2 regions of the Rossellomorea sp. DUT-2 genome follow, and region 2 is predicted to be linked to the other one. Evidence: riboswitches for the same ligand, from Rfam matches in the RefSeq annotation. Region 2 holds a riboswitch; the other holds the start of a gene.
What was found. A riboswitch is a leader RNA that binds a small molecule or an ion and turns the genes downstream of it on or off. The one in region 2 is predicted to bind FMN.

Region 1: another riboswitch for FMN. It lies ahead of ACOSV2_RS07790 (ECF transporter S component); the one in region 2 lies ahead of ribD (bifunctional diaminohydroxyphosphoribosylaminopyrimidine deaminase/5-amino-6-(5-phosphoribosylamino)uracil reductase RibD).

Annotation. Positions count from the first base shown of each region.
Region 1 is NZ_JBQPEO010000002.1:405,042-413,187, reverse strand. It holds gene ACOSV2_RS07810 (ATP-binding protein) at 1-123, shown strand, start outside; gene sigX (RNA polymerase sigma factor SigX) at 633-1,187, shown strand; gene ACOSV2_RS07800 (hypothetical protein) at 1,159-2,397, shown strand; gene ACOSV2_RS07795 (peptidoglycan DD-metalloendopeptidase family protein) at 2,859-3,770, shown strand; FMN riboswitch at 3,887-4,020, shown strand; gene ACOSV2_RS07790 (ECF transporter S component) at 4,175-4,744, shown strand; gene ACOSV2_RS07785 (ferredoxin) at 4,848-5,096, opposite strand; gene ACOSV2_RS07780 (helix-turn-helix domain-containing protein) at 5,320-6,390, shown strand; gene ACOSV2_RS07775 (RecQ family ATP-dependent DNA helicase) at 6,368-7,834, shown strand; gene ACOSV2_RS07770 (CPBP family intramembrane glutamic endopeptidase) at 7,844-8,146, shown strand, end outside.
Region 2 is NZ_JBQPEO010000002.1:220,716-228,861, reverse strand. It holds gene ACOSV2_RS06760 (ABC transporter ATP-binding protein) at 1-794, shown strand, start outside; gene ACOSV2_RS06755 (ABC transporter permease) at 791-1,567, shown strand; gene ACOSV2_RS06750 (GNAT family N-acetyltransferase) at 1,665-2,543, shown strand; gene ACOSV2_RS06745 (patatin-like phospholipase family protein) at 2,697-3,569, shown strand; gene ACOSV2_RS06740 (hypothetical protein) at 3,706-4,401, shown strand; gene ACOSV2_RS06735 (four-helix bundle copper-binding protein) at 4,454-4,777, shown strand; FMN riboswitch at 4,977-5,120, shown strand; gene ribD (bifunctional diaminohydroxyphosphoribosylaminopyrimidine deaminase/5-amino-6-(5-phosphoribosylamino)uracil reductase RibD) at 5,312-6,379, shown strand; gene ribE (riboflavin synthase) at 6,409-7,065, shown strand; gene ACOSV2_RS06720 (bifunctional 3,4-dihydroxy-2-butanone-4-phosphate synthase/GTP cyclohydrolase II) at 7,083-8,146, shown strand, end outside.

The DNA of each region.
Region 1 (8,146 bases), 180 kb from region 2:
AAGTCCGGTACGGGTCTGGGGCTCGCAATCGCAAAGAACATCATTGAGTCCCATAAAGGTCATATCCAGGTTCAAAGTAAAGTCGATCAAGGGACAACCTTCACTTTCTTTCTTCCCATTTAGCCAAGAATCGATGATATCCATAGAAACTTGACGATTTTTCTTGTTACATGGGAAACATTCTTTATTTTTTAACTTCCAATAATGTAGGTTGTTGAAAAAGACAATATCATAACGATAAAAATGACAATAAAAGTCAACAGGGAGCTTTTTTCTCTGTTGGCTTTTTCTATGGCCATTTTCGTAAAGTTTGTTACTATTTCACATTAGAAAGTAGTTGTTGATTTCCGCTACAGGATGCTGGCGGCTTTGCCTCCTCGGCTTTGTCTCGGGGTCTCACTGTCCAGCTATTCCCGCAGGAGTCGAGCCTCCTGCAGCGAGAATCAACTTTGATGGAATAAAAATAAATACACGAATCTTAGCAAACGACCTCATTCTTTTTAGAAAGAGTGTTTTCTAAAGATATGCCTGGTCAATATAGGTCTTTCCTTTTTAGCCAAAAAATACTATATTGATAGTGTGTAACTTTTTTACAGGAAAAACGACTAATAAATTGACGGGGAGGGAAGCAAGTGGACTCCGTTTTTGAGAAATTATACACTGATTATCATCAGGACGTCTTTCAATTCCTCATATACATGGTACAGAATAAGCAGCAGGCTGAGGATCTGGTGCAGGAAGTATATATCCGGGTGCTTAAATCTCATGATCGTTTTGAGGGTAACAGCTCTGAAAGAACGTGGCTTTTTTCGATTGCGAAAAATGTAGCCATAGATCATTTTAGAAAACAAAGGAACTGGAAGAATAGGATATTGGATAAATTCGATTGGACTCGGAATGATGTGACAGACGATGGAGCACTCCCGGAAGAAATTACTGTTGCGAAGGAAGAAATTCAGGTATTATACGAATGTTTGAAATGCTGTTCGACGGATTATCGGATGGTCATTATTATGCGTTACTTACAAGAGCTTTCAATTGTTGAAACATCTGAAGTCCTGGGCTGGTCTGAAAGTAAAGTGAAAACGACCCAGCATAGAGCCATAAAGTGGTTAAGAATTGAAATGAATCAACGGCTACCAAAGGAGGAAAGAGACATTGAAGCAGTCAGAATGGAAAGATCGTGATATAGAGGACCTCGTCAGAAAGCTTCCTCAAATCAAAGATGATCGAACTCCTCAATCAATATATGCAAAAATGGAACGTAAGAACAAAAAGACGTTCATTGCCTTTAACCGTTTTATTCCCACAGTCGCAGCGCTGGCAGCCATTTTCATCATGGTCATGCTTGCTCCAACCGTATTAAATCAATTCAATGAAAATAGTATGGAAAAATCAGAAATGAAATCAACGGAATCATCCGATGGGGATTCAGCAACGAATACTGCACAAGATTCCTTGGCGAAATCAGATGATAAATCAGAAATGATACATGACACCGATAAAAACCAAATGACAGCCGACAAGGATCACAGCGAGTTAAGTATGGCTGAGACTGAAAAAGACCTTCAACCTACTACGGCAGAAAGATTATCTTTATATGAAGAAGACTTAGAAGGGCAGGACTACTATTCTTATGGACTTGTTTCCCCGGAAGCGGTACCTGTTCCTATTTCAATTGTCGATCGCCCGGCAGACGGGGAGGAAGGTTGGTTGACCCGTCATGAAGAAATTGCAGGTGAGTTACCTGAAGGCGAGTGGGGGATGGAAGACTTCCTCCCGTTAAAAGGGAAATTTACCTTGGGTGAAAACAAAGTCATTTTCACTTTGGATCCTGAGCATTCATATAGTGGCGCTAGTGCAGTGGAATACGCTTTTTACCATTCTCTATTATACTCATTTCAACATAAGGGGTTAAATGAAGTGGTTCTTCAAGAACAAGACGGATCCGTTCCGGAATTCAGTTCCACCGGGGAATTCTCAAAAATCGACCTTAATGAAGATGTTCATACGGCCTATTACCTATACTCTCCAAATGGAAGGGAACGCTTTCTCGTACCGGATAATATAAATAGAGGAAATGTCAAAGAGTCCATCCAGGCGATGAAAAGCTCAGAAACGGGCCTTTTCCAAAGTGTGATTCCGAAAAATATCAATATCAGTGTAACGGAATCAGATGAATATCTAACCATCAATTTCTTAAATGAGCTGGACATAGAAACATTAGACAATGAAACAGCCATGGAAATGATTGAAGGCATTTTACTGACAAGCAAGAGCTCGGGGTACGAAAGAGTTCAATTCGAAAACATTAAACAGGAAAGCTGGAATGGATTCAAGTTCAATGAACCCATTGAGACTCCGATCAGCCCGAATAAGAAAACGTTCGAAAATTAGGTATCACAGAAGACTGGAAGCGGGAAAGGAATCCGTTTCCGGTCTTTTTTTGTGTTAAGGGGAAGTTCGTCTTATGCTTGTCGGGGCTAAACGACCCGCCTCCGCTTTTGTTATCATCCCGCTCCGGCGGCTAGAGGCTCGAGGTCATAAGCCAGGAATACCAAAAAGGCAGAGAACGCCTTTCCGGTATTCCCGTCTTATGCTTGTCGCCTCTGAGCAAGCCGCCTCCGCTTTTGTGTGTATATTTATCTCATACTTAGACAAACTACTCAAAGGAAAATTATCTCATGAGAAATATCTCATTCACTTGTGAATATTGATTGGAGGGTTTACATATAGTGGGGAGTGCATGAAATGATGGTGAGAAGGTAAGAATGGGTTAGTAGATGAAAAGGTAGCGGACGTGAAGCTTCAGTAGGGAAGAAATAAGGTATTGCGTTAAATGGGTAAGGAGGACAAGTATGATTTTGGATTATGTAAGAAGGCTTTTGATCGTATTCTTGTTAGCATTGTGTGTGAGCATTATGTTCTTTACAGGAAAGATAGCGAAAGCAGAGACGAATAAGATCGTGGAGGAAACGGTATCCTGGACATTTCCTGTTGAAGGGATGATAACGGATTCGTATGGGACAAGGTCTGGTACTCATAAAGGAATGGACATTGGAGGAGACATCGGCTCACCGGTTTATTCTGTTGCAAAAGGTAAGGTGATTAGATCATATCTGTCTCCAAGCTATGGGCATGTGGTATTCATAAGGCATGAAAATGGATATGAAACCGTATATGCTCATCTTGAAAACCGGCTTGTTGAAGAGAATCAAGAAGTGGGTCAAGGTCAACAGCTTGGAAATTTAGGTAATACAGGCAGATCGACAGGAGCTCACCTGCATTTTGAGGTGCACAGGGGTGAATGGACGATTGACAAGGAGAATGCAATCGATCCCTATATGGTATTTGGACAAGGGGAGGTCGGCCAGCTTGTGTTTGCTCAGGAGAGGGATCCCTATCAGGCAGTGGGTGTTTCCGGAACAGCTGAAATCACTCATGATGTAAGCACGCAAGAAGTTCATATTAATGAAAACATGGTATATCATGTCGTACATAAAGGAGAAACCCTCTGGGGGATTTCTCAGCAATACAATATATCTGTAGAAGATATTAAGAGTGCCAATGGGTTAAATGAAACCAATTTAGTAGTGAATCAATCGTTAGCCATCCCTCAATCAGCCGAGAGTGGGTATGTAGTGAAACAAGGGGACACTTTATACTCCATTTCAGTCGCAGAGGGAGTGGATGTGAATGACTTGGTGGCTTGGAATGGCCTGGATCTTAAGTCACCAATATATCCTCAACAAGTTTTAACTATCCAATAACGGAAGTGTAAACCTAATAAGTACCATATGTAAACAAAAAACATTTCGAATTCGAACTGTTTTCCTTCACATAATCCCCATCATTATGTATAATGAAAATGTATAAAAAAATAAAGATTCGTCTTCGGGGCAGGGTGAAATTCCCTACCGGCGGTGATGAGACATTTGTCTCTAAGCCCGCGAGCCTTTAGGGGCAGGATTTGGTGCGATTCCAAAGCCGACAGTATAGTCTGGATGGGAGAAGATGAAGGTTTATGCCAGAACGTTTAGAAAAAGGGAAGCTAAACGTTTATTCGGGTATGCCTTATCATTCTCCTAGATACACGTATCTAGGGGTTTTTTAATGCTACCTTTGGCTAGAGCTATCTTCGATATGAGATGAATCTCCTAAAGGAGAGAGGTTTATGAGAAAAATGAATACACGCACGTTTGTAACGGTTGGTATGTTAAGTGCCATATCCTATGTGTTAATGCTTTTTAACTTCCCGATTCCACCATTTCCAAAGTTTTTAATGGTAGATTTCAGTGATGTGCCTGCATTGATTGCGACAGTAACATTAGGTCCTTTGGCAGGAATATTAGTTGAATTATTCAAGAACGTGATTGACTACATCATGACAGGAAGCGATACCGGCGTTCCGATTGGTCATATTGCAAACTTTATGGCGGGAGTGCTTTTGATTCTTCCGACATATTATATTTATACACGTCTTCAATCTAAAAAAGGGTTGTTGATCGGACTTATCACAGGAACTGTGGTCATGAGTATCAGTATGGGAATTCTTAATTATTTTGTGTTCCTTCCTGCTTATAAATACTTCATGAATTTTGAGCTTCCTGCGGAGATTATCATCACAGGAATTGTTCCTTTCAACATTTTAAAAGGAATCCTTGTAACATCAGTCTTCATCTTACTATTCGTTCGTCTTCAAGGCTGGTTAGCAAGACAGACAGCCCTGAACAAAGCGGCATAGTGCAAATATAAATGATTAACCCCTCAATTACATTTGAGGGGTTTTCTAATGTTATCAGCCAAAAAGAAAAAGCTAAGAGGAATTCCCCTTAGCTTCGGAACTACTATTCAAATTTAAGTGAATCTCCATCGAACGGCTCGTCAGCTACTTTTATGGAATCTGTAGGACAACCTTCGAATGCATCAATCATATCATCTTCTAATACGTCAGGAACTTCGACCGTCCCCTGGTTATCGTCTAATGTTACAAATGCAATACCTTCATCATCATAGTCGTAAATATCTGGAGCAGCAGCCCCGCACGCTCCACATGCAATGCATGTATCCTTGTCGACAATCGTATATTTTGGCAAAGAAAAAACCTCCCGGATAAATAATTCTATATAATTCATCATTATACACAATGTAAGTTTGTGAAAAATCACTTAATGTTTATTTTATAGAGGATTGTATAACTTTTCAATAGTTAGGTTGTTTCTTTTTATTTTTATCCTATATATGAAAAACAAAACATGGTTAAACAACAAATTCATGGTACAATATTTGACAATAACCTACACGTTAAGGAGTAGAGAATTGACCTATCTTAATTATGTGATTTTATATTGCTTCATGCAAATAAATGGAGAAAGATCGATTTACTCTGTTTTTCATATCTTAAAAGGAAAAAAATCTTCCCAGTCGATCCAGGATGCTCACATCTTTTATTTGCAGCCGTTTTTCCTCTCTTTACCTAAGCTTAAACGAGCGTACTTTAATCAGAAGGTAAAGGAATTAGAGAAATTGGGATATGTTATTGTCGATGAAAGAGGGAAAGCGATTGTGACCACTGGTGGTACTGATTGTGTCCAAAAAAATTTTCAGGGTGACTCCTTTCCGGCAAATATGAATGGTCTCGTCTACGGTGATCAAACGTTTCTATTTTGGAAAAGATTAAGCCTCCTTGTTCAGGTTCTATCGAACGGGAAACAGCAGGAAACGCTCTATTTTCCTGTACAACGTAACAAAAACATACATGAGTGGGTAAAGAGCTGTTTACGGGCGAACCCTAATATTGAAAAATTGTCTTCCGATTTATATCAGGAGATGTATAGCCTGTTGACCAGTCTATCTCAAACCTTAAATCCAGACATTCTCGTTTTCCGCTTAACGGGATACAAGGATTATGGATGGACAGAATTGCAGGTAGCTGAAAAACTGAATATGCATGAAGAAGAATTCCGCTTTCAGTTTCTTAATGTAATTCACGGTATATTATCTGAATTAGAAAGGGAGCCTTCACCTTATCCCTTATTATACTCCATTAGCTTAAAAAGTGATCAGCTGCAAAATCTGACCATTTCAACAAGCAAAACATATGAGTTGTATCAAAGGGGGCATTCAATTGAAGAAATTGCGCGTATACGGGATTTAAAGATAAATACCATTGAAGATCATGTGATTGAACTAATCTTAACTCAGAAAGAATTTGCAATAGATCCGTTCATTTCTCAGGTGGAATATGAGAATGTGCTTTCAGTTATGAAAGATGCTCGAACTAAAAGGCTAAAGCCGATAAAAGAAAAGCTTCCTCATTTATCTTATTTTCAAATCAGAGTAGCGATTGCGAAGGCAGGTGAGAACCGTGAATTTGCAACAAGAGCTTAAAGAGAGATTTGGCTATTCTTCCTTCAGAGAAGGCCAGGAGGAAATCATTCAATCCGTTCTAAATCAACGGGATACGGTGGCGATGCTCCCGACAGGAACCGGTAAGTCGCTGTGCTATCAATTACCCGGGTACCTAAAGAAAGGACAAGTGTTAATCGTTTCTCCACTTCTCTCTTTAATGCAGGATCAAGTGGAGCAGATGAAAGTAATGGGTGAAAAAAGGGTGATCGCACTGAACTCGTTTTTACCTTATATGGAGAAAAGAGCGGCCCTTGAGCAGTTACACGTTTATAAATTTATATTCATATCACCGGAAATGTTAATGAGTCCGACCATCATTCCCTTACTACAATCTTTAAATATTTCTTTATTCGTCATTGATGAAGCACATTGTATATCTCAGTGGGGTCCTGACTTCAGACCTGATTACTTAAAACTGGGGGAGCTTAAAGAGTCGATTGGAAATCCGACAACCTTGGCATTAACGGCGACTGCCACTGATGAAGTGAGGAAAGACATTAAACGAGTGCTCCAAATGGAAGATGCTGTGGAAAAAGTCCATTCAATTGACCGGGAAAATATCGGTCTGTTCGTTGAGAAAGTCACGAATCATAATGAGAAACTGGATAAACTTTTAGAGTATCTGACAACATGGGGTGGGCCGGGCATTATTTATTTCTCAAGTAAACGAATGGCAGAAGACGTTTCTTTGTGGCTTGGGGAAAATGGTGTATCAGGTGTTGCTCATTATCATGGGGGAATGGAACAAGAGGATCGGATATTGATTCAACAACAATTTCTCTCCAACAAGCTAAGGATCATATGTGCCACTTCTGCATTTGGTATGGGTGTAAACAAAGAAAATATTCGATTTGTCATTCATTTTCATTTCTCCTCAAATATAGAAGCGTTTTTACAAGAAATCGGAAGAGCGGGACGAGATGGAGAAAGCAGTCTGTCTGTCGTGCTATACTCTGAACAAGACCTTTCGATCCCGCTGCAGCTTATTCAAAGTGAATTACCTGAGGATGTACAAATACAAAGATATGTAAAGGAAAACAGACAGAATCAGGCGAAGGAGATAATCGATTTATTGCAACTGTCGGAGATTCAATATCGGTTTCTTACTTATTATTCAGATGAGCTTACTAAAGGGCTGAGACTCAGTCAAGATAGATTAATAGAAAAAATGAAACAAATTCGAAACAATCGTTTACAATACAAGAAGGACAAACTGCTCTCCATGATCGAGTGGTTACAGGTTGATTCCTGTAGAAGGGAGAAGCTTCTTCATTATTTTGATGAAGTGCTTCAAATCGAGAATAGCTTCTGTTGTGATCAATGCGGTTATTCCCTTAAGGATTTCAAGTATCAGCCACCTGATATTCAAGACCCAATTGAAACAAGGTGGGAAAAAAGGTTGGAAAAATTATTATTAGGATAAGTGGTATTCATGCAGAAACAAGGGGAAGTCATACAACAACTTTCTAAGAAACAGTTAACTTTTCATTTATATTTCACTCAATTTTTACTATTAACGATTGCCTTGGGATTAGGTATATTTTTATTTGACACATGGTCCGGTTTTTGGAAACAGTTTTCCTTTTCCCCGACTATTTTGACCATTGGATTAACAAGCGGTGTGATGATTGTGATCATCGACATCGTATTGATGAAGTATTTACCTAGTAAATACTATGACGATGGTGGGGTGAATGCGCGGATATTTACTGATAGAAGCATGGGTGAAATTGCA
Region 2 (8,146 bases):
CTAATGGTGCAGGGAAAACCACTACCTTAAATATGCTGGCAGGGTTGATTACACCTACTAATGGATCAATTTCAACAAGCGGTTCCTCTAAAGATATACGGCAATTGATAAGCTACCTGCCCCAATATCCTTCCTTTTTTGAATGGATGTCAGGAAAGGAATTTCTCACCTTTTCCGGTGAAATCTCAGGATTAACCAGGAAAACATCCCAATATCGATGTGAAGAGCTTTTAGAGTTAGTCGGTTTGCTGGAAGGAAAGAATCGAAGAATTGGTCAATATTCGGGTGGAATGAAGCAGCGTTTAGGGATAGCTCAAGCTCTTATTCATCAGCCGAAGCTTTTAATCCTTGATGAACCTGTATCTGCCTTAGATCCTTTCGGGAGGAGAGAAGTGCTGGAGCTGTTAAAAAAGTTAAAGAAGGAAACGACGATCCTTTTTTCTACACATATTTTAAATGATGCAGAACAGGTTTGTGAGGACGTGTTGTTCTTGCACGGTGGAGTCCTGATTGAAGAAGGGCCACTTTTAGAAGTAAAGAAAAGGCACCAGACACCGAGATTGAGCCTGTACTTTAACGAAGATAGCGAAAAGTATAAACCGTATCTGCTGCAAAAAGATTGGGTTCATCATCTTGTAGCAGAAGGAAATCGTCTTTCTTTCGAAGTAAGTGAACTGGAAAGGGATAGAGCGAGAATCTTTTCATTGATCTCAGAAAAGCATTGGGGAGTAACAAGATTGGAAACAAGTGAACAGAGCCTTGAAGAACTATTCATGGAGGTGATCAAAGTATGAAAACATGCTGGATTTTATTCAGAAAAGAAATGCTGGAACTAACACGGAATTATAAATTGATTTGGATGCCCATCGTATTCATTTTATTTGGGTTAACGGAACCATTGACGGCCTTTTATTTACCAGACATTATTCAATCAGTAGGAGATCTGCCGGAAGGAACGGTCATCAGCATTCCAACACCCTCATCTGAAGAAGTATTATTGTCGACCATCAGTCAGTTTAATACCTTTGGCGTCCTCATCATTGTATTAGGATTCATGGGAATGATTGCGGGAGAGAGAAAGAGCGGAAATGCTGTAATGGTACTGGTGAAGCCCGTCTCATACGCATCTTATATTTATTCCAAATGGATGGCTGCATTTGTTCTGGTGTGGGTCTCCTATGGCCTTGGGATGCTCTCGGGTTGGTATTATATTCATGTATTATTTAACGGAATTGATTTTACCTCATTCGTGCAGGGATTCTTCGTCTATGGCTTGTGGCTTACCTTTATCTTAACAATGGTCGTTTTCTTTAGTAGTTTAGTAAAAACGTCTGGCCTGGCAGCATTCTTTACGATCGGGATCGCCATATTATTAACCTTTGTGTCAGGGTTCATGACCAGAACCTTAATGTGGTCCCCAAGTCAGCTAACCAACTATGTAAATGAAGTCATCCTTCACAACACGTGGCCGGATCACCTGACAGGGACCATTATCCTTACTACCATCCTTTGCCTGGCCATCTTGCTCATAGCACCACCACTCTATAAGAAAAAAGATTTAATCTGACCAAGTCATCTCTATTTTTAGAGGGACGGACCTCAATTAAAGTAAAAGGATTACCTTATTTTATGTCGAATAATGGTAATAGAAGGGAGGAGGCTGCATGATAGAACTTCAATACACCCATAAGGTAAACAAATTGATTCAAAACGCCCATATGATTGCCGAAAGGAATCATCATACAAGCATTCAAAGCATGGATCTATATTTAGGAGCCGCTCACGTAAAAGAAGGTACTCTAAGGGAGATGTATCACCTTTTGGAACCCTATATGGAACAGATAGAAAACATATTGAAAATCATTCCTTCGGAGCCTTCAGATACAGAACGAATGGATCGCTTTTCCATTCCATTATCAACCCACGCAAGAAAGGTATGGAACACATCGATTGAAGTCATGAAAAGATACAATCAAACGTTTGTAAACGAAGGTCATATTATTAAAGCGTTTTACGCCCATCTACCAGAACATCCTCAGGTCCAAAAAGAGCTTGATGCTATACCTCATGAAAGGATTATCCGGTCTGTTACTACAGCGCGAGATTTGACGGTTTATTTATTGAACAAAGATTGGAGATATGAAGTGAACCCTGAATTCCAAATCAGACCTGTTCAGGCTGAAGATGAAAAGGAACTATTGGTATGGGTTGAGGAGCATTTTGGAGGATCATGGTCAAAAACGTTGTTACAGGCCTTTCAATCATCCGAGGAATTTATCCCGATTATCAAAGCGGAAGAAAAAGGTGAATTAATTGGATTTGCAGCCTTTGATGTGTATAAAAATAAAAAAGGGATTTACGGGCCGATGGGGGTGCTCCCAGTCACTCGTCATAAAGGAGTGGGAAAAGGACTCCTTTATCATTCATTGCAGTGCATGCAAGAAAAAGGGTATATGTACGCTGTATTAAAAGAAGCCGGACCCATCGAATTCTATGAAAAGAAGTGTAACGCTAAGCTTATTCCTGTGGAGAATGATGAATGAGCGAGAGTCACAAACATCAAGAATGAATCAATCAGTGGCTTGATCAGTGAGCAAGTTAGTACACATTTTTACTATTTTGTGGGAAAATAAAGTCGTTTATTCGATACCGGTGACGAATATTCTTGCATCATTAGGGAGGTAGACAAGAAGATGATGATTGAAAATACAGGACTCGTTCTCGAAGGTGGAGGAATGAGAGGGATATACACGGCGGGAGCATTGGAATACTTCCTGGAAAGAGGCATTGAATTTCCTTATGTTGTCGGAGTATCTGCGGGTGCATGTAATGCGGCATCCTATTTATCCAAGCAAAATGGACGCAATAAAAAGGTGAATGTAGACTTTATCCGTGATCCGAAATATTTATCTTGGCGAAACTACTGGAAAACAGGAGAGTTATTTGGAATGGATTATGTGTTTGATGAAATTCCAAATAAGCTGGTCCCTTTCGATTATGAAGCTTTTCACTCTAATTCAACGGAATTTATTGTCGGAACCACAGATTGTCATACAGGAAAACCGGCGTATTTCTCAAGAAGAGAATATGGGGAGGAGCTTCTTACGATTATCCGTGCGTCAAGTTCCCTGCCATTCGTCGCTCCGATCGTTGAATTTGAATCCCGTCATCTTCTCGATGGAGGAATAAGTGACCCTGTTCCCATCGAAAAAGCTGAGCAGGACGGATTTAAGAAGAATGTAGTCATTCTAACTAGAAACAAGGGCTATTATAAAAAGCCCTCACGATTTTCTTTCCTTGTGAAAAGAAAGTATCCTGGGTATCCTGAATTACATAAGACGATGTTTAACCGGTACTTGCGTTACAATCAAATAATCAAGGAATTAGAAACGAGAGAAAAGAATGGGGACGTTCTGATCATTCAACCTCAACATCCATTAAAAGTAAGCCGTATTGAAAAAAATCCACAAAAGCTGGACGAGTTGTACTGGCAAGGCTATCATGATGCAGAGGCTAAAGTAAAAAAAATAATGGAATGGAATCGCCCAGCCACTCCAGTGCACTCATAACATATAAGCCAACCTATGACAGAAAGTCTTCTTTTTTTAGAGGGTTCTGCAAGCGTTGGTTTTTTCTATTTGAATGGTCTATTTAAGGGATTTTTACATACATATGATAGAGATTCCTTGAAAGGACGAGCATTTCATGAACCTCTACCAAATCTACAAAAATGAACAATATACGTTGCTTTATCGAAGTATCATGTATTTTCTCATAGGTGTAGGAATGCTGATTGTGACCCGACAGTTATATTATTTTCCCCTGTTAATCTTTATACCCGCGTGTTCTAATCTATATCTCAGTTTCAGTATGAAGAAGGAGCTAAAGAAAGCGAACCGATTATTTTATGAAACAATACCTGTATCCCGGCATTCTTTAGTCGGAGTTCATACGAAAGAAGGTTCCTATTACTTAAAAACGAATGGATGGTCAGAATACTTCATTCAAAGAACGTCCTTGATCAATAACCCAAAACACTATATGCTTCACCGAAAACATAAGCACCCGCTGCCATTCTTAAAATGGAGCAGTTCCATGAAAATCGATATGGGCGGAGGGGGAAAGGTTTTTTACTTGAAATACCAGAGCTCTACTGCTATTGAATGGCGTAGTGACGATGGTGACACGATTATCATCTATAAAGGAAACAAACGATGGATCTTGAATTATAATAAAAAAAATTATTTATCCTTACAAAAAGGATATCTTCCTCAAAGTGTTCAAAAGCTCTTTGACTATCACCATAGTTATGTTTCTTTTTATGAAACATATAGCGAGGAACTGGATTGGCTTCTTATTTTCCTTTGGTATGTAGACAGTGATTATTTTCTTACCGCATAGTAATCCTTTTTTTTCATTTGGGTACGCTAAAAAGGAACATTGTGGAGGTGAGATGATGAATGCTGATTACAAACCATGTTTAACGGCTTTGCAACGATGTCTGGAAGCATGTAATGTATGCTACCATGCATCCCTTAAGGAAGAAAAAGCGATGATGATGTGCATTGAACTGGACCGGGAATGTGCGGATATTTGTTCCTATGCCATTAATGCCATGCAGCGAAGCAGTAAATTTGTTCAACAAATTCTGGTCCTTTGCGCAGAAATCTGTGATGCGTGTGGAACAGAATGTAATTCTCATGACCAACAGCATTGTAAGGACTGCGCTAAAGCCTGTTTTGAATGTGCGGAAGAATGCAGAAAGCAATTAGCATAGTATTTGAAGGATGCTTCTATTAAGTAGAGGCATTTTTTTAATCCTTGTCACTCATCCTGTGCATCTGATTTATGGTTGCAGTCGGGATCAGAGAGGTGTTTGCGATATAGTATTCAAAAAATTAGTACAAAAATAAAATTCTAGAGCTCCTTACATGATTTCATTGATGAAACTATGATAGAATAATGATAATCGAATAGGTTTCCTTCGGGGCAGGGTGAAATTCCCTACCGGCGGTGATGAGCACATGCTCTTAGTCCGTGACCCGGCTAATGAAAATTAGACGGTGGATTTGGTGAAATTCCAAAGCCGACAGTGAAAGTCTGGATGGGAGAAGGAACGGCAGTATTTACTTGATCTAGACGCGAGAAGTCTACCTTTTTTATGGGGATTTTTTTCCCAAAAAAGAAATCATGTGAATGCTTTATTCAGTCATGCCAACTTCCCCCAAGTAAAAACTTACTTGGGGTTTATTTATTTTAGAATAATAGTGATGAACGAAGGGAGGTAAAACGTTTGAACGATTCACCATATATGAAGCTTGCCCTCTCAATGGCAAAGACGACCCAAGGTCAAACATCGCCCAATCCTGCCGTAGGAGCGGTCGTGGTGAAAAATGGAGAAGTCGTTGGGATGGGTGCGCACCTCAAAGCAGGAGAAGGTCATGCAGAGGTTCATGCCATAAAGATGGCAGGAGCGAAAGCAAAGGGGAGTGACGTCTATGTTACGTTGGAACCATGTTCCCATTACGGGAAAACACCTCCTTGTTCACAGCTGCTGATTTCAAGCGGAGTGAGGCGAGTCCATATTGCCGGCACAGATCCAAATCCCCTTGTCGCGGGAAGAGGAATCCAACAGTTGAGGGATGCAGGCATAGAAGTAATGGTCGGAGAGCTTGAAGAAGAAGCACTCGAACTAAATAAGCACTTTTTCCATTTCATTCAATACGGCACGCCTTATGTAACCCTTAAGACAGCTGTTACATTAGACGGGAAAACAGCTTCAGCTTCAGGAGATAGTAAATGGATTACGTCAGAAGCTTCACGCACAGATGTCCACTATGATCGTCACAGGCATGACGCGATATTAGTAGGAGTCAATACCGTTATTCAGGACAACCCACACCTTACCACCCGTTTGCCCCAAGGTGGAAAAAACCCCATTCGAATTATTTTAGATACCTATTTACGAACACCTCTCCACTCCCATGTAGTGGAAGACTCGAAAAGCAGGACGCTCATCTTTACGGGCAGTGCTGTCAATGAAGAACAGAAGCGGCCCTATATGGAATCAGGCTGCGAAATCATCACCCTTTCAGAGGAAAGGATGGACATTCACACAGTTTTAAAAGAACTTGGTGCCCGGAATATCGGATCCCTTTACGTAGAAGGTGGATCTACTATTCATTCTTCCTTTTTAAAGGAAAAAGCCTTTCAGGAATTGATTATGTACATGTCACCTAAGCTTGTAGGCGGAAGCTCTGCCTTCACCAGTTTTGGAGGGGAAGGTTTCCCGACCATTGCAGAAGGTCTGGAAATGGAGATTAAAAGTCTTGAACGAGTAGGAAAGGACATTAAGATGGTTGCTTTACCTATAAGTTAACATTTTTGATTTGAAAGGGGGAGAAATGGATGTTTACTGGAATCATTGAAGAAATAGGATCAATTGAACGCATGAAAAAATCCTCCTCCTCTATGGAACTGACGATAACAGCGGGCCGCGTTTTAGAAGACGTTCAAATTGGAGATAGCATCAGTGTGAATGGTGTCTGTTTAACCGTCACTTCATTCAGCTCCAGGCAATTTCAAGTGGACGTGATGCCTGAAACCTTCGAAGGCACAACGCTACGAAATCTATCCCATGGTTCTAAAGTGAACCTGGAGAGGGCGATGGCTGCAAACGGTCGTTTCGGCGGGCATTTCGTTAATGGGCACGTCGATGGAATAGGGACGATCGTTAGAATAGAGAAAGTTGAAAATGCCTGGTATATGGACATTTCCATACCGGAAAATCAGAGTCACTTGTTTATTATGAAGGGCTCTGTCGCAATAGACGGCACTTCCCTTACTGTTTTTGGTGTGAAAAGTAATGTCATTACGATCTCCTTGATCCCACAAACGAGAGGGGACACGGTTCTTGGCGAGAAGAAAGTAGGGGACCGTGTCAACATTGAATGTGATGTAATGGCGAAATATTTTCATCGCTTCTATGAAGAAAAGGAACAGTCTAAGAGCACTTCAAGCCGCATGAGCTATGAATTTTTAAGTCAAAATGGTTTTGCTGACTAATAGGGAGGGGTTGCCCCATGTTTAATAAGATCGAAGAAGCTCTGGAAGATTTGCAGGCAGGTAAAGTCGTCATCGTAGTCGATGATGAAAATCGTGAGAATGAGGGAGACTTTATTGCCCTTGCCGATAAAGCGACTCCAGAAGTCATTAATTTTATGGCTAAAGAAGGAAGAGGCTTAATTTGTGCCCCGATAACAGAGGAAATTGCACAAAAACTAAAGCTTGCACCGATGACGATGTCAAATACGGATCCTCATGGAACGGCATTTACGATTTCTGTCGATCATAAATCCGCAACTACTGGGATTAGTGCATTTGAGAGATCGACCACCATACAGGAATTATTGAACCCGGACTCATTGCCCGAGGACTTCAAAAGACCCGGTCACGTATTTCCCCTTGTCGCCAAAAAAGGGGGGGTACTAAAACGGGCAGGACATACAGAAGCTGCCATCGATTTGGCTATTATGTCAGGTGCCAAGCCATCAGGTGTCATTTGTGAAATCATGAATGAAGACGGCACGATGGCAAGGGTACCTGAGTTGATGAAACTGGCTGATAAATGGAATCTGAAGGTCATCTCCATTGAGGACCTTATCAGGTACAGACGGAAAAAAGAAAAACTCGTCACGAGAGAAGTGGAAATTGAACTTCCAACCGAATTTGGAAACTTCAAGGCCGTTGCGTACACAGAAAACCTTACAGGAAAAGAACATATCGCGCTTGTGAAAGGAGAATGGTCCGAGGATGAGGATGTACTCGTTCGCGTTCACTCTGAATGTTTGACGGGAGATGTATTCGGTTCCAATCGCTGTGACTGTGGACCTCAGCTTGCCACAGCACTGACTCAAATTGAAGAGCATGGAAAAGGTGTACTGCTTTATATGAGACAAGAAGGCCGTGGGATTGGTTTAATCAACAAATTGAAGGCCTATAAGCTTCAGGAAGAAGGCTATGACACCGTTGAAGCTAATCAAAAACTGGGCTTTGGTGATGATTTGAGGGAATATGGAATCGGAGCACAGATTCTGAGAGATTTAGGCATAACAAAGATGCGTCTACTGACCAATAATCCTAGAAA